DNA from 2 places in the Leisingera sp. S232 genome. Region 2 is predicted to be linked to the other one. Evidence: riboswitches for the same ligand, from Rfam matches in the RefSeq annotation. Region 2 holds a riboswitch; the other holds the start of a gene.
The links. A riboswitch is a leader RNA that binds a small molecule or an ion and turns the genes downstream of it on or off. The one in region 2 is predicted to bind thiamine pyrophosphate.

Region 1: linked by a shared signal. The riboswitch ahead of thiB (thiamine ABC transporter substrate binding subunit) and the one ahead of thiC (phosphomethylpyrimidine synthase ThiC) in region 2 are both predicted to bind thiamine pyrophosphate.

The regions. Positions count from the first base shown of each region.
Region 1 covers NZ_JBNAFX010000002.1:164,182-176,298, forward strand. The annotation lists gene ACP151_RS02315 (ATP-binding cassette domain-containing protein) at 1-186, opposite strand, end outside; gene ACP151_RS02320 (thiamine/thiamine pyrophosphate ABC transporter permease ThiP) at 173-1,729, opposite strand; gene thiB (thiamine ABC transporter substrate binding subunit) at 1,705-2,682, opposite strand; TPP riboswitch at 2,715-2,806, opposite strand; gene aroC (chorismate synthase) at 3,037-4,140, shown strand; gene ACP151_RS02335 (MerR family transcriptional regulator) at 4,203-4,619, opposite strand; gene ACP151_RS02340 (cation transporter) at 4,693-5,331, shown strand; gene ACP151_RS02345 (malonate--CoA ligase) at 5,446-6,948, opposite strand; partial or broken gene ACP151_RS02350 (DMT family transporter) at 7,043-7,978, shown strand; gene ACP151_RS02355 (DUF1330 domain-containing protein) at 8,254-8,568, opposite strand; gene ACP151_RS02360 (branched-chain amino acid aminotransferase) at 8,863-9,729, opposite strand; gene ACP151_RS02365 (MarR family winged helix-turn-helix transcriptional regulator) at 9,889-10,392, shown strand; gene ACP151_RS02370 (response regulator) at 10,399-11,100, shown strand; gene ACP151_RS02375 (histone deacetylase family protein) at 11,232-12,117, shown strand, end outside.
Region 2 covers NZ_JBNAFX010000001.1:305,235-317,351, forward strand. The annotation lists gene ACP151_RS01470 (pimeloyl-ACP methyl esterase BioG family protein) at 1-80, opposite strand, end outside; gene bioA (adenosylmethionine--8-amino-7-oxononanoate transaminase) at 83-1,381, opposite strand; gene bioD (dethiobiotin synthase) at 1,378-2,019, opposite strand; gene ACP151_RS01485 (8-amino-7-oxononanoate synthase) at 2,016-3,155, opposite strand; gene bioB (biotin synthase BioB) at 3,155-4,132, opposite strand; TPP riboswitch at 4,346-4,474, shown strand; gene thiC (phosphomethylpyrimidine synthase ThiC) at 4,596-6,401, shown strand; gene ACP151_RS01500 (FAD-dependent oxidoreductase) at 6,398-7,366, shown strand; gene thiS (sulfur carrier protein ThiS) at 7,335-7,532, shown strand; gene ACP151_RS01510 (thiazole synthase) at 7,534-8,301, shown strand; gene ACP151_RS01515 (thiamine phosphate synthase) at 8,301-8,906, shown strand; gene ACP151_RS01520 (ThiF family adenylyltransferase) at 8,903-9,871, shown strand; gene thiD (bifunctional hydroxymethylpyrimidine kinase/phosphomethylpyrimidine kinase) at 9,868-10,572, shown strand; gene ACP151_RS01530 (hypothetical protein) at 10,691-11,680, opposite strand; gene ACP151_RS01535 (hypothetical protein) at 11,846-12,117, shown strand, end outside.

The DNA of each region.
Region 1 (12,117 bases), on a different contig from region 2:
ATCCGCGCCATTCCAGCTGATGCCTCCGCGGCTCACCGGCAGAAACCCGGCAATCGCCTCAATCAGTGTCGATTTCCCAGCTCCCGAAGGCCCGATCACCGCAGCACAGACACCCGGCGCAACGGCCAGATCCGCTTCGACGGCAAACCCGCCATTGATGATCCGGCAGTTTTCAAGCTTCAGCATGCCAGCGCCCTCCGCGGTCCAATATCCAGAACGCCCCCATTGAAAGCACAAGAAGCAGCAGTGCCGCCCCGGCCGCCGCCTCCATCCGGTAGGCCCCCATCAGCCGGTAGATCTGCAAGGGCAATGTTGCGAAATCCGGGTCGGCAAACAGCGCGACCACCCCCAGGTCCCCCATCGAAAGCGCCGCCGCCAGCCCGGCCGCAAAGCCTGTCTGCGCCCGCATCCTAGGCAGGTAGACATGCCGCACAAAGGCCCAGCCCTGCATATCGAGCGACAGCGACAGGCGACCATACCGCCCCAGCACCTCGCGCGCGCGGGGCACCAGAATGCGCATGGCAAAGGGCAGCGCCATCACCGCATTGACCAGCGCCGTCACCGGCAGCGCCAAAGCAAAGGGATCAGCAATCGGATGGATCAGGATGAACAACCCGGTACCGATCACCAGCGGCGAGGCCGCAAGGCCCAGGATGCCTGCCAGTTCCGTCATGCCATCGCGGCCCGCAGCAACTGCTGCCGCCATCGGCAGGGCCAGCGCCAGCAGAATCACCGTGCTGAACCCTGAAACCAGAATGGAGTTTCCAGCCGCTTGCCAGACCGTGCCCTTCAGCGCTGCCAATCCCGGCAACCCTGCCAGAACAATGGCGGTCAGCGGCAGCAGCAGGAAAGCGGCGGACAGGAAGATCCAAAACATGTCCAGCCCGCGCGAAAAACGGCTGTGCCCGTCCCAGCGCCGCACCGCCCGGTCTAGCCCGGCACCGAAACCTTCGCCTGCAGACACCCGCAGCGCCACCAGTGCCGCCGCCCCCGTCAGACCCAGTTGTAGCCCTGACAGCAGCGCCGCACGGCCCAGGTCGAAATCAAAGCGAAACGCCTGATAGATGGCAAGTTCAATGGTGGTGGCCCGCGGTCCTCCGCCCAGGGTCAGCGCCACGGCAAAGCTAGAGAGGCAAATGGCAAAGACTACAGCCAGCGCACCCGGCGCAGCCCGCCGTAGCATCGGCGCTTCCAGCAGCTGCCACATTGCCAGCGGCCCGGCATTCAGCTGTGCCGCCAGGCGAAAGCGTTCGGCAGGAATTTCCTGCCAGCCCTGCAGGATCAGCCGGGTCGCCAGCGGCAGGTTGAAGAACACATGTGCCAGGACCACCCCATGCAGCCCGTAAATCTGCACCGGCTCCAGCCCGAACAGCCCCAGCAGACTGCTAAGCCAGCCGGCCCGGCCAAAAACCGCCAGCAGGCCCAGAATGGCAACAATGACAGGAAGAATGAAGGGCGCTCCCAAAAGCGCGATCAGCAAACGCCGTCCCGGGAACCGCCGCCGCGCCAGCGCGCGGGCGACGGGGATCGCGAGGCCAACGCTCAGGAGCGCAGACAGGCTTGCCTGGGTCAGTGTGAAACGCAGCGCAGCCCAGTCGCTGACGCCAAACCCGGTGCCGGCCTCAGCCCGGGCAGCAACAGCCGCAAGGGTTCCAAGGATCAACGCAGCCACAACAAGGGCCGCGCCGATCCCGGGAAATGCGCTTACTGGCTGAGCGCGTCCAGCCATTCGCCCAGTGCCGCATCACGGACGTCTGCTGCCTCAGTTTCGCTCAGCAGCAGCGATTTGCCGGGCTGAACCAATGTCTCAAACCCCTCCGGCAGGCCCGTCGCCGGGATCACCGCCGGATACATCCAGTTGGTGGTCGGGATAATCGACTGGAACGCATCCGACACCATGAAGGCCAGGAACTGGTCGGCCAGTTCAGACTGATCGCTGTTTGCCAGTTTACCGGCCACTTCCACCTGCATGTAATGACCCTCATCAAAAGCCGCCGCCGCCTTGGAGCCATCTTCCTCGGCAATCAAGTGATACGCAGGTGAAGTGGTATAGGAGAGCACCATGTCGGCCTCGCCTTCCAGGAACATGCCATAGGCTTCGGACCAGCCTTTTGTCACGGTGACAACGTTGTCAGAAAGACCCTTCCAGACGGCCGGCGCCTCGTCACCATAGGCCGCCTTGACCCACAAGAGCAGGCCCAGACCCGGGGTCGAGGAGCGCGGGTCCTGAATGACGATTTTGGTGTCGCTGTCCGCCAGCGTCTTGAAATCCGTGGGCACTGTGGCATCGGCGTTGTGGACAAAGGCGAAATAGCCCCAGTCGTAGGGCACAAAGGTTGCGTCGGTCCATTCCACCGGCAACGCATAGTCGGCACTGACCGAATGATCGGCAAACAGGCCGGTTTCCTTGGCCGCTGCGGTCAGGTTGGTGTCCAGCCCCAGAACCACATCGGCGTCCGAGCGTTCGCCCTCCAGCTTGATGCGCGCCAGCAGTGCCGCGCCATCGCCTGCGCCAACCAGCTTCAGGTCGCAGCCGCAGACCTCTTCAAAGGCTTTTTCCACTGCCGGGCCGGGCCCCCAGTCGGAAACAAAGCTGTCATAAGTATAAACGGTCAGTTCGGGCGTTTCGGCAAAAGCCGCCGAAGCGCCAAGCAGTCCCGCTGCAAATGCAAGATGTTTCATGCCATCCTCCTTTGCGGCTTTGGGCAAGGGTGGAGGACGTCCAGTACCTTCCCTCCGCCGGTGTGATCCGGTTCAGGTTCAACGGGTGTCATCTCAGCGCTTGTGCGCACCCCGAGGTGGCGCGGACCTTAGGCCCGGACTGCGGCAAAGACAAGCCAAAGCCCGCCAGGACCTACGCTTCAGGCAAACAGGATCGCTGCTTGCGCCGATCCTGTGTTCTTCTGGCTTGAAATATCCCGGGGGAGCCGCCAAAGGCGGCGGGGGCAGCGCCCCCTGTTCCTTTGCTGCACAGGAATCTGCTTGAGGCACAGGCCCCTGCCCGCTAAGCACGTCCCGCAAAGGAGACCGCGCCTCATGTCGATGAACAGCTTTGGACACCTCTTCCGCGTCACCACCTGGGGCGAAAGCCACGGGCCCGCGCTTGGCGCCACTGTTGATGGCTGCCCGCCGAATGTGCCGCTGGAGCCGGAAATGCTGCAGCAGTGGCTCGACAAGCGCCGCCCCGGCCAGAACAAGAACACCACCCAGCGCAATGAGCCGGACGCGGTGAAGATCCTGTCTGGCGTGTTTGACGGCATGTCCACCGGCACTCCGATCCAGCTGATGATCGAGAACACCGATCAGCGCTCCAAGGATTACGGCGAGATTTCCCAGACCTTCCGTCCGGGCCACGCCGACATCACCTATTTCCAGAAATACGGCAACCGCGACTACCGCGGCGGCGGCCGCTCCTCGGCCCGCGAGACTGCCGCGCGAGTTGCCGCGGGCGGTGTTGCACGTGAAGCAATCAAGGCGTTGGTGCCGGGATTGCAGATCAAGGGCTACATGACCCAAATGGGTGAGCTGGAGATTGACCGCAGCCGCTTTGACTGGGAGGCGATCGAACAGAATGATTTCTGGATTCCCGACGCAGGTGCCGTGCAGGATTGGGAAGACTATCTGCAGGGCCTGCGCAAGGCGCATGATTCTGTTGGCGCCGTGGTTGAGGTTGTGGCCCGGGGTGTCCCCGCAGGCATCGGCGCGCCGGTTTACAGCAAGCTGGACACTGATCTGGCCGCCGCGATGATGTCGATCAACGCCGTCAAAGGCGTTGAGATCGGCGAAGGCATGAATGCTGCACGCCTCAAAGGCTCGGAAAACGCCGATGAAATTTTCATGGGTGAAAACGGGCCTGAGTACTCCTCCAACCACGCCGGCGGCATTCTCGGCGGCATTTCCACCGGTCAGGATGTGGTGGTGCGCTTTGCGGTGAAGCCGACGTCTTCGATCCTCACCCCGCGCCAGTCGATCCGCAAGGACGGCTCTGCCACGGAAGTCATCACCAAGGGCCGCCACGACCCCTGTGTCGGCATCCGCGCGGTGCCGGTGGCTGAGGCGATGATGGCCTGCGTGATCCTGGACCACCTGCTGCTGCACCGTGGCCAGATTGGTGAGAATCAGGGCCATATCGGCGCATAATCCGGCTCTAACACTGGTAAAACCGGGCAAACCGCTGTGTTTGCCCGGTTAAAAACGCGCGCTTAACCGTGGTCCCCTGCGCATTGGCTGTGGTCACCCAGTGCCGTCAGCACCTTGCAGCAGCCGCCGTTGCCGCCGTCGCACAGGGTGCTGATCCGCTCCAGCTCAGACGCCAGCTGCTCCAGCTTGCGGATCCTTTCCCGGACATTGGCCAGCTGGCTGCGGGCAATGCGGTCGGCCTCGGCGCAGTCATCGCCCAGATGGCCGTCGAGCCCCATCAGCGATTTGATATCCTCCAGCGAGAACCCCAGATCGCGGGCATGTTTGATAAAACCCAGCGCGTCCATGCCATCCTGGCCGTAGCGGCGCTGATTGCCGGCATTGCGACCCGGCTGTGGCAAGAGGCCGATTTCCTCATAGTAGCGGATGGTGGGCACTTTCACACCGGTGGTTTTGGACAGCTGACCGATGGAGAACATGGCACAAACCTCTTGAAGCTCTAGTGACTAGAGCAGCTACATTGATCTCGAATCAGGAATGAGGACAAGCACAATGGCAGGCTGCTGCAATCACAATGCCCGGTTTGACGGGGTCTCGGCAGACTACAAACGCAGGCTTTGGCTGGTGATTGCTATCAATGCCGGCATGTTCGCGGTGGAAATGGGGGCTGGCCAGATGTCCGGCAGCCAGGCGCTGAAGGCGGACGCGCTGGATTTTCTGGGGGATGCGCTGACCTATGGCATTTCCTTGGCAGTGATCGGGGCCAGCTTGCGTACAAGGGCGCTGGCGGCACTGAGCAAGGGCATCAGCCTGCTGCTGATGGGCATGTGGGTGTTTGGCTCCACCATTTATCAGGTGTTTTACGTTGGTGTGCCGCAGGCGCAGATCATGGGCGTGATCGGCTTTATGGCGCTGGCGGCGAATCTGATCTCTGTCCTGCTGCTGGCGCGCTACAAGGACGGCGACGCCAATGTGCGCTCGGTCTGGCTGTGCTCGCGCAATGACGCCATTGGCAATGTTGCGGTGATGATCGCGGCATTTGGCGTCTGGGGCACTGCCACCGGCTGGCCGGACCTGATTGTGGCCGGGATCATGGGTGGGCTGTTCCTGAGCTCCGCCTTTCAGATCCTGCTGCAGGCAATACGGGAATGGCGCGAGGAAGGGGCGCATGCTGCAACACACCAGCACTAGGGCAGTGACCGTCCGCAGGTGGAAGCGAAGCGCCCGCCGTTTTGCCGGAGGCAAACCACTGGTTTGACAGGGGCGGACGGGCGCTGCCCGGACTGTTGGCCCGAGCGAGTGTTGTTAGCTGAACAGCTCTGCGAATTCCTCGCGCAGGGCTTTCTTCTGCACCTTGCCCATGGTGTTGCGGGGCAGGGTGTCCAGCAGGATGACCTGCTTGGGCTGCTTGAACCTGGCCAGCTGCCCCGCCAGTGCGGCCTTGACTGTTTCGGCGCTGGTGTCCTTGCCGGTCGGCACCACCACCGCCACCACGGCTTCGCCGAAATCTGGATGCGGCACGCCGATCACGGCGCTTTCCAGCACGCCGGGCAGGTCATCGATCAGGCTCTCAACCTCTTTGGGATAGACATTGAAACCGCCGGTGATGATCAGATCCTTCTCGCGCCCGACGATGGTGACATAGCCGTCCGCATCGATCCGGGCCAGGTCGCCGGTGATGAACCAGCCATCCGGCCGCAGTTCTTCTGCTGTCTTTTCCGGCATCTGCCAGTAGCCCTGGAACACATTGGCTCCGCGCACCTCCAGCACGCCGGTCTCTCCCGGTGCAACTTCAGCGCCGCCCTGCATCACCCGCGCCTCGACGCCGGGCAGCGGGAAGCCAACGGTGCCGGCGCGGCGTTCACCCTCATAGGGGTTCGAGGTGCTCATATTGGTTTCGGTCATCCCATAGCGCTCTAGGATACGGTGGCCGGTGCGCGCCTCCCATTGCGCATGGGTCTCTACCAGCAATGGCGCCGAGCCGGAAATGAACAGGCGCATGTTCGCAGTGCGTTCGCGGGTCAACCGTTCATCCGCCAGCAGCCGGGTGTAGAAGGTCGGCACCCCCATCAACGCGGTCGCCGAAGGCATCGCCTGCAAGATCGCGTCCGCGTCAAAGCCTGGCAGGAACACCACCTGGGCGCCTGCAAACAGCGCCACATTGGTTGCCACAAACAGACCGTGGGTGTGGAAGATCGGCAGCGCGTGGATTAGCACATCCTCAGCCGTAAAGCGCCAGTATTCCCGCAGCATCAGCGAGTTGGAGGCCAGGTTTTCGTGGCTGAGCATCGCCCCTTTGGACCGGCCAGTGGTGCCTGAGGTGTAAAGGATCGCGGCCAGATCATCCGCTGCGCGGGCAACGGGGGCAAACCCGGATTGGCAATCTGCCAGATCCCGCAGGGAACCGTGCCCTGCAGCATCCAGTGTCAGCACTTTTGCGGTGCCGGCAACGGCGCGGATCTGTTCCTGGCGAGCCGGGTCGCATACCACAACACCAGGAGAAGCATCGCCGATAAAATAGGCTACTTCCGGCCCGGTGTAGGCCGTGTTCAGAGGCAGGAAGATGCCGCCAGCCATCACCGTGCCCAGGTATAGTTCAATCGCCTGAAGGGTCTTTTGAACCTGCACCGCCACCCGGTCGCCCGGCTGCACGCCCTGAGCCGCCAAGGCTGCCGCCATCCGCTCTGCGCCGGCAAACAAGGCACCAAAGGTTACCGTGCTGTCATCCGGCAGACGGGCAAAAACACTGTCCTCGCGCTCCAGGGACGATTCGCGCAGCTGGCGGATCAGGTGATTGGCGTCATACATCGGCAGCTCCCTCATTCAGCGGCGCTATTTGCGCCCTTGTAACGGGTGAAATCAAGCCATTGATCTTTGCGGCGCAGGAGCGCAGGTTCGCGCCATGGCAAAATCCTTAACATCGCATCGGCCTGTATTGGCAATTCTGCTGAAAGTGACCGCTATTGCGCTGTTCACTGCATTGTCAGGCATCATCAAGGCCACTTCGGAGACCGTGCCGGCGGGCGAAGCGGTGTTTTTCCGGTCCTTTTTTGCCATTCCGGTGATCGTCATCTGGCTGTCGATACGCGGCGAACTGCGGCATGGGCTGATCACCAAAAAGCCAATGTTTCACGTGTGGCGCGGGCTGGTCGGTACCTCGGCGATGGGGATGACCTTTATGGGGCTGGCGCTGCTGCCGCTGCCGGAAGTAACGGCCATTGGCTATGCCACACCGATCTTCACCCTGATCCTGGCAGCGCTGTTTCTGGGCGAGACGATCCGGCTGGTGCGGATCAGCGCCGTGGCCATCGGCCTGTTGGGCGTGCTGATCATGATCTGGCCGCGCTTAGGCGGCGATCTGGAGGACGGGGCCATGCTGGGGGTGCTGCTGGTGGTCGGCGCCACAGTGGCGCGCGGTTTTGTGTAGATCCATATCCGCCGCATGGTGCAGTCGGAACATACCGCGGCCATTGTGTTTTATTTCTCGCTGACGGCCTCGGGCCTGGCGCTGCTGACCGCGCCTTTCGGCTGGGTGATGCCGGATGCACGCACCGCTGCGCTCTTGGTCGGCGCCGGTCTGGTCGGCGGGGTGGCACAGATCCTGGTCACCTCCTCTTACCGCTTCGCCCCGGCCTCGATGCTGGCGCCTTATGATTACGCCTCGATGATCTTTGCCATAGTGATCGGCTATGTCTGGTTCGAAGAATGGCCGACGCTGGTGATGCTGGCCGGGGCTGCGCTGGTGATTGCCGGTAATGTTCTGGTGATCTGGCGCGAACACCGGCTGGGCCTGCAGCGTGGCAAAGCTAAGCCGATGATTGATCCCAAAGGTGGATAGAAGGCTCTAGCAAGGGGATTTTGGCTGAAACCGGCAAGCGCGGCGTGCCTGCATTTGGCAAAACTTGTGGCGGTGAACGGTCAGGGCATAGGCCAGTTGCCCTGTGTTTTCCGGGCTCCCGGCCGCTGCTGACCTTTTGGAGAGCGCCCCGGCTGGGACAGGGGCAGGGGGAGAATATCGCTGTGCAGACCCAACATGGCGCATATGGTACCGGCTTTGCATCCTGCGTCCATTGCGCTGGACGAATTGCAAGCAGACTTGAACGCTTGCGCGCCTCAGCGGGTCAGCCCCGGCGCATCCGCTTCGACAACCCCGATCTGATAGCTCAGAAAGGCCCTTTCACGGATTTCTTTCAAAGCCTGATACTCCGCGCTTTGAAAGACCTTGTCCACGGCCGCGCGATTTGGATAGCGGACGATTGTCGCCATTTCCGGCAGTTTTTCACCGACAATCGTGTCCGATATTTCATACCCTTGGAGAATTTCTGCTCCCGCCTCTTCCAGCAGCGGCTTGGTGGTGCCCAAATACATGCTGAGCGCCTCCAGATCGTCCGGATTGATCGTTGTCAGTGCAAAAACGATGACAGCCATATTTTCTCTCGCCTTACTCCCGTCTTCCTCTTCTGCAACCTGCCGCCGGTTTCTGGTGTTCAGTTGGCGCGGTTCACTCGATGTGCACCGGGCCGCTCAATCGTTTTGGGGCAACCTGTTAACTTTCACTATGCGCACAGCCGCGAAGCAATAAAACAGATTTAACGTCGGTAGCCTTTGCGCAATCGGTCAGGCCCCTATTCTTTGGGATAGGTCGGCTATTCTTTACGGACCAAAAAACCCCCGCACGCGGGCGGGGGTTCGGAAACTCTTGGTTCTTGCAACTGCGTGTGGTCAGGCGCGCACCAGTGCCTCGTAGTCTTCGGCGATCTCCCGGGTCAGGGCGCCAACTTCAAACATATAGTCGCCGATCTGCCCGACTGGGGTGACCTCGGCCGCGGTGCCGGTCAGCCAGCATTGCTCGAACTCCGCCATCTCTTCCGGCTTGATACGGCGCTCGTGCACGGTGATGCCCTTGTCCTTGAGCATCTGAATGACGGTCTGGCGGGTGATGCCGTTCAGAAAGCAATCTGCCAGCGGGGTGTGCACCTCGCCGTCCTTCACAAAAAACACATTGGCGCCGGTTGCCTCTGCCACATAGCCGCGCCAGTCCATGAACAGTGCGTCCGAACAACCCTTGGCTTCTGCCTTGTGCTTGGAGATGGTGCAGATCATGTAAAGGCCGGCCGCCTTGGCGTGGACCGGGATGGTTTCCGGGCTCGGGCGTTTCCATTCCGCGATGTCGAGCTTGGCGCCCTTCATCTTGGCGTCGCCGTAATAGGCGCCCCAGCCCCAGACCGCGATCGCCATACGCACCGGGTTCTTGGCCGAAGCCACGCCCATATCCTCACCCGAGCCGCGCCAGACCAGCGCCCGCACATAGGCGTCCTGCAGGCCAGAGGCCTTCAAGGTTTCTTCCTTGGCCGCCTCGATCTGATCGACGGTATAGGGCATCGGCATATCCAGCGCCTCGGCGGATGCGATCAGACGCTCGGAATGCTCGCGGCTTTTGAAGATCTTGCCGTTATAGGCGCGTTCGCCCTCGAACACGGAGGAGGCGTAATGCATCGCATGGGTCAGGATATGCACCTTGGCATCCCGCCAGTCGACCAGTTCGCCGTCCATCCAGATCACACCGTCACGGTCATCATAGCCTGCCATACCGCACCCTCCTAAACTAAGCGGAATTTCATTTGTTGCGCATATTGCGGCCGTTCCGGACACAATCTTGCGTCAAAGCTGCGATTCGATACATCTTCCCCCTTGGAATGTCAACAAGGCTGACATAAACTGCCCGGCAAGACAGACGAGGGGGCACAAATGCCGGAAGGCCGGACAGGGCAGGGGTATGGCGGCGAAAGCCTGCTGTTTCTGACAGATGAGCAGTTGCGCCAGGGGATCGAGGCAATGTTCTTTGCCTACCGCGGATTTACCGCCGACCCGGACCGGATCCTGGCCGAACTGGCCTATGGCCGGGCGCATCATCGGGCGATCCATTTCATCAACCGCTCGCCGGGCACCACGGTGAACAATCTTCTTAGCATTCTGGGCGTGACCAAACAGTCGCTGAACCGGGTGCTGCGCACGCTGATTGGCGACGGCTTGGTGATCAGCAAAGTGGGTGAGCTGGACAAGCGCGAGCGCCACCTCTTTCTCACGGAACAGGGCCAGGCGCTGGAGGCAACGCTTTCGGATGCTCAGCGCGCCCGGATGCGGGCCGCCTACAAGGATGCCGGTCCCGAGGCGGTACAGGGTTTCAAAACAGTGCTTGAGGCGATGATGGATGCGGATATGCGCCGCGCCTACGCCAAGCTGCGGGACTAGGCCGACATGAGCACACATGACGCCCATCTGCTGATCGTGGATGACGACGAGCGCATTCGCGGCCTGTTGAAGAAATTCCTGATGCGCTCCGGTTTCCTGGTGACGGCGGCGCGGGATGCGGCCCATGCCCGCAGAGTGCTGGCCGGTCTGGATTTCGATCTGATCATTATGGATGTGATGATGCCCGGTGAGGACGGCGTTTCGCTGACCCGGTCCTTGCGCGAAACCATGACCACCCCAATCCTGCTGCTGACCGCCAAAGGCGAGACCGAAGACCGGATTTCGGGCCTGGAGGCCGGCGCTGACGATTACCTGCCGAAACCTTTCGAACCCAAGGAGCTTTTGCTGCGGGTCAATGCCATCCTGCGCCGGATGCCTGACACCACTGCTCAGGACAGCGCCCCCAAGGTGCTGCATCTGGGCGCCATCCGTTATGACATTGAGCGTGGCGAGATGTGGCAGGGGGATGAGCTGATCCGGCTCACCGGCACCGAAAGCCAGCTGATGAAGATCTTCGCAGGCTGCCCCGGCGAGCCGGTTTCCCGCAGCAAGCTGGTTGAGGATCTGGGTCGCGACCGCGGTCAGGCGCAAGAGCGCGCTGTGGACGTGCAGATCACCCGCCTGCGCCGCAAGATCGAACCCAACCCGAAACAGCCGCAGTACCTGCAAACTGTGCGCGGCGCCGGCTATATGCTGACCCCGGACTGAATCGAGCCCAGCTGCTTCTTTCTGGTGATAAATACCCCGGGGTCCGGGGCCGCGCCCCGGGATTCCTCTTGCAGCCGCCGCCAACCCGCTCCTAGTGTCGCGCCAAGACCCGCCGCAGGAGGAAACCGCAGATGACCACCGCCCTGATCACCCATGCCGATTGCCTGCAGCATGTGACCCCCGATGGCCACCCTGAACAGGTCGCCCGACTGGAACACATCCTGCACGCGCTGGAGCCCTTGGACTTGCATCGTGTGACTGCCCCGATGGCTGCCGAAGACGACATCCTGCGCATTCACCCCGCCGGTTATCTCGCAGAGCTGCGCAAAGCCTCCCCGGCTGATGGCTGGGTGCAGATCGACGGGGATACGTTCTTGTCCCCCGGCTCGCTGGACGCAGCCTTTCGCGCGGCCGGCGCGGTGGTGCGCGGCGTCGACATGGTGCTGGGCGGCGAGGTGCAGAACGCCTTTGCCGCAGTGCGCCCGCCGGGGCATCACGCCGAAACAGACACCGCCATGGGCTTCTGCCTGTTCGGCAATGCAGCACTGGCGGCAAAACACGCGCTGGATCACCACGGGCTCAGCCGCGTCGCGGTGGTGGATTTCGACGTGCACCACGGCAACGGCACCCAGGATCTGTTGTGGGATGAACCGCGCGCGCTGGTCATCACCAGCCAGCAGATGCCGCTCTGGCCCGGCTCCGGCTGCCCGGATGAGGACGGCGCCCATAACAATATCCTGAACATGCCGCTGGCACCGGGATCGGGCCGAGCAGAGATGCAGGCGGCCTATGAGGGTCAGGCCTTCCCGCGCCTGCGCAGCTTCAAGCCCGAGCTGATCATCATCTCGGCAGGTTTCGATGCCCATCAGGACGATCCGCTTGCCAGCCTCAACTGGGCCACCGCCGATTTCGCCTGGATCACAGCCGAGCTGGGTAAACTCGCAAGTGAACTTTGCGGCGGCCGTATCGTCTCGACTTTGGAAGGCGGATATGATCTGAACGCGCTGGCCGCGGCAA
Region 2 (12,117 bases):
ACCTCTGGCCCCACAGCCCAGCCGCCAAAGACCACAATGGCTTCTGCCGCATTGTTCTGTTTGAGCCAGCGGAATTCCATCTTTACAGCTCCCGCGCCAGCCGCAGCATGCCTGCGGTGATCTTGCTCAGCTGATCCGCTGAGGTGATAAAGGGCGGCATGGTGTAGATGTTGGTGCCGAAGGGGCGCAGGAACACGCCCATTTCATGGGCGCGGGCGTGGGCTGCATCCGCTGAGACCCGGTGCTTCATTTCGATAACGCCAATGGCGCCCAGCACCCGTACATCCGCCACATTGGGCAAATCGCGCGCCAAAGCCAGCTCTGCCTGCATCTGCTCGTCAATGGCCGCCACCGTGCCGCGCCAGTCCTGTCCGGTCAACAGATCCAGCGAAGCCTTGGCCGCAGCACAGGCCAGCGGATTGGCCATATAGGTGGGGCCATGCATGAAGAGTCCGGGATTGCCGCCGCCAATGCCTTCGGCCACCCGGTCACTGGTCATGGTGCAAGCGAATGAGATATGGCCGCCAGTCAGCCCCTTGCCCAGGCAGATGATATCCGGTTCGACAGTGCAGAAATCGGTGGCAAACAGCTCACCCGTGCGGCCAAAGCCGGTCGCTATCTCGTCGAAGATCAGCAGGATGCCCAGCTCATCGCACAGCGCCCGCGCCTGGTTCAAATATTCCGGGTGATAGAAATACATGCCGCCGGTGCCCTGCACGACGGGTTCCAGGATAAAGGCAGCGATCTTTTGCGCATTGGCTTCCAGCACTGCGCGCAGCTCGCCCAGCCCGTTGCGAGCCGGATCATCCACCCAGTCCTCGTTGATGCGAACCGGCGGGCGGGAGACAAAATGCTGCACGCTCAGCGCGCCCTGAAACAGATGATGCATGCCGGTGTCCGGGTCGCAGACGCTCATCGCTTTCCAGGTGTCACCGTGATAGCCGGAGCGGATGGTGGCAAACTCCTTACGCTCTGGCTGACCGATAGCGTGCTGGTATTGCACTGCCATCTTCATTGCCACCTCGACGGAGACCGACCCGGAATCGCAATAAAAGATCCGGGTGAGGCTTTCGGGGGTGATCTCCAGCAGTTTTCGGCCCAGGTCGATGGCCGGGTCATGGGTCAGCCCGCCGAACATCACATGCGGCAGGGTATCCAGCTGGTCGTGAATAGCCTGGGTGATCGCCGGGTTTTTATGCCCATGCATCATGCACCACCAGGACGACATGGCGTCGATCAGCCGGGTGCCATCGTCCAGGGTGATATACATGCCCTCGCTTTCCTTCACCACGAATGTCGGACCGGGTTTGGTGACGTTCGTGTAAGGATGCCAGAGGTGCTGCTGGTCGAACTCCAGCTGGGTGAGGTCTGCAGCGCTCATGCCATCTCTCCTTGGGCCAGGGCCGCCTTGATCAGATCCACCCGGATGCTGGCCTGAAAGGCCACCGCCAGCGCGTCAGAGGTCAGCTCGCCCAGCACCGGCAACCGTCCCAGGTGCGCCGCCTGGCCGAACTGGCAGATAGTTTCCTCTACTGCCGGCTCTGCATCACCAATGAAGGCCACGCCGACCACCGGGCAGCCTGCATCGCGCAGGGCTTTCAGCGACAGCAGCGTGTGATTGATCGTGCCCAGCTGGGTGCGGGCGCAAAGGATCACCGGCGCACGCCAGCGGGCAAACAGATCAAGGTACAGAACCTCGCGATTCAGCGGCACCATCAACCCGCCTGCCCCTTCGGCCACCAGCACGCCGTCAACTTCGGGCAAAGCCAGCGTATCCGGGTCGATTTTCACCCCCTCGGCCTCGGCCGACAGATGCGGCGAGGCAGGCAGCTGCAGCAGGTACCCCTCCGGCAAGGCAGGGCGGCCCGACAAGCGGGCGACGATTTGGCTGTCGGTTTCCTCTTCCAGCCCGGATTGCACCGGCTTCCAATAGGTGGCGCCTAGGGCCTGCACCAGACCTGCGGAAAAGATGGTTTTGCCGATGCCGGTATCGGTTCCGGTCACGATCAGCGCGCTCATGCGGCGGCCTCCATTTCCCGGGCGAGGTCTTCAAACATCGCAGTGATGACCCCTGCCCCTGTATTCAACGTGATCGACAGCCGCAGCCGCGCTGTGCCGCGCGGCACAGTCGGCGGGCGGATGCCGCGGATATCATAGCCGCGGGCCTGCATTGCAGCGGCTAGTGCCATGGTGCGCTTGTCGTCGCCAATCACCACCGGCAAGATCTGGCTTTGGCCCCTCTCCAGCCCGCACAGGCGTTTGGCCTCGCCCTGGGCATGGGTGATCCCCTGCCAGGCCTGTTCGCGGCGGCCCGGATTCTGCTGCAGTTCCTGCAGGGCCGCCCGCACCAGTGCCGCATTCAGCGGCGACGGCGCGGTGGCAAAGATGAACCCGCGCGCCTTGTTGATCAGTGTTTCGATCAGCACGTTCTGGCCGCAGATCAGCGCACCCGACGCGCCCAGCGCCTTGCCACACGTATGCAGGCTCAGGACGTTAGGGTGGTGCGCAATGTCATGTGCCAACCCGCGCCCCAGATCGCCAAACACGCCAGAGGAATGCGCCTCGTCCGCTACCAGCACAGCACCTTCGGAATGTGCCAAGGACATCAACGCATCCAGCGGAGCAAGATCGCCGTCCATCGAATAGACCGCCTCAACCGCGATCCAGACCTGGCCGGTGCCACCAGCAGCGCGCCAGTCCGCCAGCACCCGTGCGGCGTCTTCGACATCGCCATGCGCAAAGCTGCGGGTCTCAGCCCGGCCCAGCCGCATCCCGTCGTGGGTGCTGGCATGGATCAAGGCGTCATACAGAACCAGGTCGCCCTGCTGCGGCAGCGTGGAAAAGATCGCCTGATTGGCAGTGAAACCACCGCCCATGAACAGCGCTGCCTCGGTGCCGAAGAACGCAGCCGCCTCGGCTTCGAGCCGCTGATGTTCGGCATCATTGCCGCGCAACAGGCGCGAACCGCCTGCCCCGACCGGCACCCCGCGCGCCAGCGCATCTGCGGCGGCGGTGCGCAGCACATCGCTGCCCGCCAGACCAAGATAGTCGTTAGAGGCAAAGTCGTGCCCGTCCCGCGGCATCAGCTGCCGGTAGCGCCCGCGCGTGCGCAGCGCTTCCAGCGATTTCTCATGCCTCGGGAAGGCGCCCGCCATCAGCGGCTGCCGTCACATCCCACCGCCATGGCGGTGATGCCCAGACGGTCGAACAGCTGCTGGTCCTTGTCCTCTTCGGGGTTGTCAGCAGTCAGCAGCGTGTCGCCCACAAAGATTGAGTTGGCCCCGGCAAAGAAGCACATCGCCTGCATTTCGTCCGACATATCGGTGCGGCCTGCAGACAGGCGCACATGCGATTTCGGCATCAGGATGCGGGCCAGCGCCACAGAGCGGACGAATTCGATCGGGTCCAGCTTCTCGACATTGGCAAGCGGCGTGTCGGCGATCGGGATCAGCATGTTCACCGGCACCGAGTCGGGATGCACTTCCAGCGTCGCCAGCGCCAACATCATGTCGATACGGTCCAGCTGCTGCTCGCCCATGCCGACGATACCGCCCGAGCAGACCTTGATGCCCGCTTCGCGCACCCGGTTCAGGGTGTCAATGCGGTCGGCAAAGGTGCGGGTGGTGATGATTTCCGAGTAGTAGCGCTCGGAGGTGTCGATGTTGTGGTTGTAGTAGTCCAGACCAGCGTCGCGCAGGCGGAACACCTGTTCCTCGTCCAGCATGCCCAGGGTCATGCAGGTTTCCATGCCCAGATCCTTGACGCCCTGCACCATAGCTTCGAGTGCAGCCATATCGCGGTCCTTGGGCGAGCGCCAGGCAGCCCCCATGCAATAGCGCGTTGCGCCGCCTTCCTTGGCTTTCCTGGCCTCGGCGATCACCCGCTGCACCTCGATCAGCTTGGAGGCCGACAGCTGCGCGCCGTTGCGCGCCGATTGCGAGCAATAGGCGCAATCCTCGGCACAGCCGCCTGTCTTGATGCTGAGCAGCTTGGATTTCTGCACCTGATTGGGGTCGAAATACTGCCGGTGCACAGTGTGCGCCTGAAACAGCAAGTCCATGAAGGGCTTGTTGTAAATCTCTTCCGCTTCCTCGCGGGTCCAGTCGGTGCGGATGGGTGCAGCGTCCAGCATGCTGTCTCCTGTTCTCGTATACCTGTTGGCCATGCGCGGATGGCGTTGGCGATTTTATAGATAATTTACCCCACGCCGATCAAGCGCCAAAGCTGCGCTGCAGCGATTTGCCCCGACCACCTGCCGGTAAATGTCTTATAATCTTGATTTTAAAATAAAAAAATAATCTACAAAGATTCCGGTTGACGGGAGGGCGGCACCTCCCCTAGCCCTATAGGCACGCAGGGGAGTCCCGCCAAGGGGACTGAGAGGCGTTTAGGTGCGGGGCAACCCAAGCCGGCGGCGCGACCCTTTGAACCTGACCCAGTTGATACTGGCGTAGGAAGCTAGGTGCGCATTGCCAAGGGGCCCGTACATCCCGCCGGCTGTGCGAAACTGAACAAGGGGCCTGGTACAGCCCCTGTTTCCCGAGCCAAACCTCATCTGGTGTCTTTTCTAAGTTTAGGCTTCGAGGAGCACCAAAATGAACGTCCCCAACCCCAAGATCACCACAGGCGGATTGCCTGCATCGCGTAAGATCTACGTGAGCGGTGAACGGTTTCCCGATATCCGCGTGCCGATGCGGGAAATCTCCACACACCCCACCGCAGGCGAGGCACCGCTGCCGGTCTATGACAGCTCTGGTCCCTACACCGACCCGGCGGTGCTGACCGACATCCGCCAGGGCTTGCCTGGCTTACGTCGCCAGTGGATTCTGGACCGCGGCGATGTTGAGGAATACGATGGCCGTGACGTGCAGCCCGAGGACAACGGCTTTGCCAGCGGCGCGCGTCTGGTGCCGGAATTCCCGGTAAAGCCGCGCCCGCTGCGTGCCAAGGATGGCAAGGCGGTGACCCAGCTGGCCTATGCCCGCGCAGGTATCGTGACACCGGAAATGGAGTTTATCGCGATCCGCGAAAACCAGCTGCGCGAAGCTGTGGCGCCCGCGCGCGACGGCCACGACTGGGGGGCCAATATCCCCGATTACGTCACCCCGGAATTCGTCCGGGATGAGATCGCCGCAGGCCGCGCCATCATTCCGAACAATATCAACCACCCGGAAAGCGAGCCGATGATCATCGGCCGCAATTTCCTGGTCAAGATCAACGCCAATATGGGCACTTCGGCTGTCACCTCCTCGATGGAAGAGGAAGTCGACAAGCTGGTCTGGTCGATCCGCTGGGGCGCCGACACGGTGATGGATCTGTCTACCGGCCGCAACATCCACAACACCCGCGAATGGATCGTGCGCAATTCGCCGGTGCCGATCGGCACCGTGCCGCTGTATCAGGCGCTGGAAAAGGTGAACGGCATCGCCGAGGACCTGACCTGGGAAGTGTTCCGCGACACGCTGATCGAGCAGGCGGAACAGGGCGTCGACTATTTCACCATCCATGCCGGTGTGCGCCTGCACATGGTGCCGATGACGGTGAAGCGGGTGACGGGCATCGTCTCGCGCGGCGGCTCGATCATTGCGCAGTGGTGCTTGCACCACCACAAGGAAAGCTTCCTCTACACGCATTTCGACGAGATCTGCGACATCTGCCGCAAGTATGACGTGGCCTTCTCCCTTGGCGACGGTTTGCGCCCGGGTTCGATTGCCGACGCCAATGACGAGGCACAGTTTGCTGAGCTGGAGACTTTGGGCGAGCTGACCAAAATCGCTTGGGCCAAGGACTGCCAGGTAATGATCGAAGGGCCGGGCCATGTCGCCATGCACAAGATCAAGGAGAACATGGACAAGCAGCTGGAGTGCTGCCACGAGGCGCCGTTTTACACTCTGGGGCCGCTGACCACCGATATCGCGCCGGGCTATGACCACATCACCTCTGGCATCGGGGCTGCGATGATCGGCTGGTTCGGCTGCGCCATGCTGTGCTACGTGACTCCCAAGGAGCATCTGGGCCTGCCTGACCGAGACGACGTGAAGGTGGGTGTGATCACCTACAAGATCGCGGCCCATGCAGCGGATCTGGCCAAGGGCCTGCCGGGCGCACAGCGGCGCGACGATGCGATCTCGCGGGCGCGGTTTGAATTCCGCTGGGAAGACCAGTTCAACCTGGCGCTGGATCCGGAAACCGCCCGCGACTACCACGACCAGACCCTGCCGAAAGAGGCGCATAAGGTGGCGCATTTCTGCTCCATGTGCGGGCCGAAGTTCTGCTCGATGCGGATTTCCCACGACATCCGCGCCGAGGCACAGAAAGAAGGCATGGAGGCGATGGCCGCCAAGTTCCGGGAAGGCGGCGAGCTGTACATGCCTGCCAAAAAAGTGGAACCAGCCGAGTGATCACCATCGCCGGCGCAGGCCTTGCCGGTCTCGCCTGCGCCTTCGAGTTGGCGCAGCGCGGGGCGGCGGTCACCGTCTATGAGCGGGGCGAGATCCCCGGAGACAGCAGTGTCGCGCGTTTTGCCGGCGGCATGCTGGCGCCATGGTGCGAACGCGAAAGCGCCGAAGAGCAAGTGATCACCCTCGGCAGCCGCGCCTCGGACTGGTGGTCCAAGATCACCCCGGTCCACAGGCGCGGCACGCTGGTGGTGGCGCCTGCCCGCGACCGGGCGGAGCTGACCCGTTTCGCCCGCCGCACATCCGGTCACCGCTGTGTGGACACTGCGGAGATTTCGACAATGGAACCGGCCCTGGCGGGGCGGTTTGCGCAAGGGTTGTTCTTTGCAGAGGAGGCACATCTGGATCCGCGCCGCGCATTGCGCGACCTCAGTGCCAAGGTTCAGGCGATGGGGGCACAGATCCGCTATGGCACCCCTGCCCCTATCCGCGTCACGCTGGACTGCACCGGCATGACGGCGCCCCTGCCCGGCCTGCGTCCGGTGCGCGGCGAAATGGCGGTCCTGCACTGCCCGGATGTGGACATCAGCCGCACGTTGCGGCTGCTGCACCCCCGGATGCCGCTCTATCTTGTGCCACGCGGCGACGGGCATTTCATGATCGGCGCCACCATGATCGAGAGCAGCTCGGACCGCCCAGTGACCCTGCGCTCGCTCAGCGAGCTGCTGAATGCGGCCTTCACCCTGCACCCCGCCTTTGCCGAGGCCAGCGTAGCGGAAACCGGTGCAGGTCTGCGCCCCGCATTTGCCGACAACCTGCCGCGGCTGACCGAACAGGACGGCACGCTTTACCTGAATGGCCTCTACCGGCACGGCTTCCTGCTGGCGCCCGCGATGGCGCAACAAGCCGCTGCCCGATTGATACCGGAGACAACAGATGAAGATCATCGTGAACGCCAAACCGCATGACATCGCAGGCAACACCCTGGAAGCCGCACTGCAGGAGCTGGGGTTTACCAGCCCAGCCGTTGCAACCGCATTGAACGGCGCCTTTGTGGCGCGGGCCAATCGCGGCGATGCGCAGCTGGCCGAAGGCGACCGGCTGGAAGTGCTTGCTCCGATGCAGGGAGGCTGAAATGCAGATTTACGGAACAGACATCACATCCCGGCTGTTGCTGGGCACGGCGCAGTACCCCTCCCCCGCCATTCTGGCCGAGGCGGTGCGAGCAAGCCGCACAGAGATCATCACCGTCTCCTTGCGCCGGGAAACCTCCGACGGCTCCGGCACCGGCTTTTGGGAGCACCTGCGGCAGACCGGCTGCCGCATCCTGCCCAATACCGCCGGCTGCCATTCGGTGCAGGAAGCCGTAACCACCGCCCGTATGGCGCGGGAGCTGTTTGATACGCCTTGGATCAAGCTGGAAGTTATCGGCCATTGCGACACGTTGCAGCCGGATGTGTTCGGGCTGGTAGAAGCCGCGCGCATCCTGTCCGCGGACGGTTTTCAGGTCTTCCCTTACACCACCGATGATCTGGTGGTGGGGGAGAAACTGCTGGAGGCAGGCTGTGAAGTGCTGATGCCCTGGGGCGCGCCGATCGGCTCTGGCCAGGGGCTGCGCACCCCGGATGCGCTGCAGACGATGCGGGCGCATTTCCCAGAGGTGCCGCTGATTGTGGACGCGGGCATCGGGCGACCATCGGATGCGGCACAGGCGATGGAGCTGGGCATGGATGCGGTACTGCTGAACACTGCCGTGGCCAAGGCCGGGGATCCGGCTGGAATGGCCCGAGCGATGGCGATGGCAATTGCGGCCGGACGGGCGGGATACAAGGCCGACCCGATGGAACGCCGCGATATGGCTGTGCCCTCGACACCTGTCCTTGGAATGGCGGAGTTCGCATGATGGAAAGGTTCTATCTGATTGTGGGCCACGTGGGACGGCTGGAGCTGCTGGTGCCCCAAGGCGCCAAGCTGGTGCAGTTGCGGATCAAGGACGAAGCGGATGCAGAAATCCGCCGCCAGATTGCCAGGGCACGGGATTTCTGCGCGGTATATGGCGCACAGCTGGTGGTGAATGATCATTGGCAGGCAGCGCTGGATCTGAACTGCAATTTTGTCCACCTTGGCCAGGAAGACATGGACACCGCCGACTTTGCCGCGTTGCGCCGAAAAGGGGTGCGTTTTGGCCTATCGACCCATGACGAGGCAGAACTGGACCGCGCCTTGTCCCTTGCGCCGGAATATGTGGCGCTGGGTCCGGTTTACCCAACGCTTTTGAAGAAGATGAAATGGGAGCCGCAAGGGCTGGAGCGGGTCACGCGCTGGAAGCAGATGGCCGGGAAGACACCGCTTGTCGCGATCGGAGGCCTGACGCCGGAGCGGCTGCCAGACGTGTTTGCGGCAGGCGCAGACAGCGCCGCAGTGGTCACCGACATCCAGCTGGCTGACGACCCGGAAGCCCGCACCCGAGACTGGGCTGAGGCCTGCCGCGTCAAGGAAGCTTCATGAAACGCTATGCGCGCCAAATGATCCTGCCTGAGGTGGGGGCAAGCGGGCAAAACCGGCTGGCGCGCGCCCATGTGCTGGTGGTAGGGGCTGGCGGCCTTGGCTGCCCGGTTTTGCAATACCTGGGCGGTGCCGGAGTGGGCCGGATCACCGTGGTGGACGGCGACACGGTGGAGGAGAGCAACCTGCACCGGCAGGTTCTCTATTCCATGGCAGACCTCGGCCTGCCCAAAGCAAAAGCAGCCCGGCAGCATTTGCGCGCCGCCAATCCTGACCTGCAAATCACAGCACTGGTTCAGCGTCTCGATGCCGCCAATGCAGTGCAAATGGTGGCTGACGCCGATCTGGTGGTGGATGCGGCGGACAGTTTTGCGGTGTCTTATATCCTGTCGGATGAATGTCTCAGGCAGGGTAAGACGCTGATTTCGGCCTCCGCCCTGGGGCAGTCGGGCTATGCTGGTGGGTTCTGCGGGGGAGCGCCTTCCTTGCGCGCGGTGTTCCCGGATCTGCCTACGCGCACCGCGACCTGTGCGACCGCCGGAGTGATGGGTCCTGCCGTTGGCATGATCGGCGCCCTTCAGGCCCAGCTAGCCCTAAAGGCACTGCTGGGTCATGAGCCATCGCCGCAAGGGCAGCTGTTTGTGTTCCGGCTCGCAGAGCTGCAGGCAAGCACGTTCCGGTTCGACGGAGCTGAGGAACCAGAGGACACCCTGCCCTTCATTGCCGCCTCTCAGATTTTGGCACAGGATACTGTGATCGATCTGCGTGCTGCAGCCGAAGCACCGCAGCTGCCAGCGCCGCAGGCCAAGCGGATTGCCCGCCAAGACCTGCCCGGCACCGGACTGCCGCGCCAGGGGCGGATTGTATTGTGCTGCCACAGCGGCCTGCGGGCCTGGGGCGCGGCGCAGGATCTGCGGCAGGCAGGGTACGGCAATGTGGCTTTGCTTGCGGCAGGTGACAGCGTATGACGGCCATTCTGGCCATCGGCGGCACCGACAGCAGCGGCGGTGCGGGCCTTACGCGGGATGCCGCGATGGCGGCCGAGCTGGCTATCCATCTGCGCCCAGTGGTGACAGCCGTCACCGTCCAGACCGACGAAACTGTTCTGCGCATTCACCCCTGCCCAGCGCAGACTGTGGCGGCACAGGCCCATGCTGCTCTTTCAATATTCCCGGCGCCCGGGGCCGCGAAGATCGGCATGCTGGGCTCCGCTGCAACGGCAAAGGCCGTAAACACGGCTTTGCCTGCCGGGCTGCCAATTGTTCTGGACCCGGTACTAAAGGCCACATCCGGCGGCACATTGATGGAGGCCGGCGGGTTTGGTCCCCTGTTGCGCCGCGCCGCGCTGGTCACGCCCAACCTGGCAGAACTGGCGGTTCTGGCAGGCACGGGAGAAACTGCCGAAACCCAGGCAGCAGCACTGCTGGCGCAGGGTCTGCAGGCCGTTCTGGTCAAAGGCGGCCACGGCACCGGCGACGACAGCATTGACCTGCTGTTCGAGGCGAAAGGCACGGTCACGCCGTTTGCGGCATCGCGGCTGGCCGTCTCCAAACGCGGCACGGGATGCAGTCTTGCCACCGCCATAGCCTGCCATTTGGCCAAAGGCGCCCCCCTGCCGGACGCCTGCCGCAGCGCCAAGCGGGACGTGCACCGCTGGCTGCGCTGCTGAGTGAAACCGCAGGCCTGCTGCATGACCAAGATCACTGTCCTGCCCGCTGACCAAACCGCGCGCACGGAAACGAAGCGGCCAGGAGGTGCAAAACGGGCGGTTCAGGTCTAAACCTGCTTCAGCGCATCCAGAAGCCTTCGGACTTGATCCGGTTGCGGATCGCCTGTTCGCGGCGCGGCAGGTTTTCGCGGTCAAACAACGCCCGCACCTTTTCGCCACGCCCCTGAAAGATCATGCGCTTGGCCGGTTCATAGCCCTTCAGCACTTTTTTGATCCGGTTCGGCGCGGCAACCTCGTGCAGCACTTCCACCACACGATCGCTTTCACGCGCATAAAGCAGCGGGAACAGCCGATAATGGCAGCTGGTGGCACCGTCCAGATATCCAGCGGGCAAGGCATCGCGGCCGCCGCCAAAGGAATGGATCACCAAGGGCAGCACGATCTGGTCCAGCCAAGGGTCGAGGCTCTGCCCAGCCAGCTCCTGCGGCGGATCGTTTCTGACCGACTGGGCATAATCCAGAAACCGAGAGCCAAAGGCCCGCGGACAGGCGCCGTAGAAAAAACCTGCGTTGAAATACAGGTAACGTTTCCAGAACTCATCCGGCTGACTGAGATCAAGGCTGGACGGAAAATCCAGACCGAAGCGGTCATAGAGCGCCTTCCAGATCCTCGCGTACCCCGGCCCATAGAGTGTCGGCTTGGGCCAGGTGCCCTCAACCCGCAGCGACGCTGAGGGACGAGAAAAATCAAACGGCACGTCAGACAGTTCGCCGGTGATCAACGTATCTGAATCAAAGAACACAAAGGGTTCGCCCTCCGGCAGGGCCTGCAGCGCCTCGATCTTGTTGCCATAGGGGTATGCCGCGCCAAAGGCGTTGCTTTCAAATGGCAGGATCTCCGCGCCCAGATCCGCCAGTGCCTGCAAGACGTCCCGGTTGCCGATACTGGGGTCCTTGTCCCACAGCGGTCCAGGCTGTGGCACCGCAACAAACAGCCGTCCGGCAAAGCCCGGAGAGCAATGCCGCAAGGAGGCTGCAAACAACAGCGCCTCATACTGCAGCCGGCCGGCCTGGCCGACAATCATCACGTTGAATGGGGCATTTGCCATTGTTTTCCCCGTTTTCCGTCTCTGCCGCGCGGTTAAGACTGCCATTAAGGCCGCAAAGAGAACTGCCTGCTAAGGTAGGTATAAGCCGACAGGATAGCGCGCAACCGGCCATTGGAAAATCTGGGCGCCTTGTGACGCAAAAGGCGCCATGAGTGGAGAAAGACGATGTTTGATGTGATCCTGGCGATTCTTGCCGCCTCCGTGCCGCCCGGAGACGGCACAGACGGTCTGGCAGTGCAGGCGCCCACGAAGCAGCCCACGCAAACCGCGCTGACGGCAGAACCGCAGGAGGCCACCGGCCGATTCACCACTGCGCTGGAGGTCAAACCGATCCTGGCGGCGACCCAGGCCAATTGGATTCATGTGCGCGAATTCGACGGTCAGGACCTGCTCTATGTGACTCATCTGTGGTCCTGGCGCTGCGGGTTGGCCCAGAT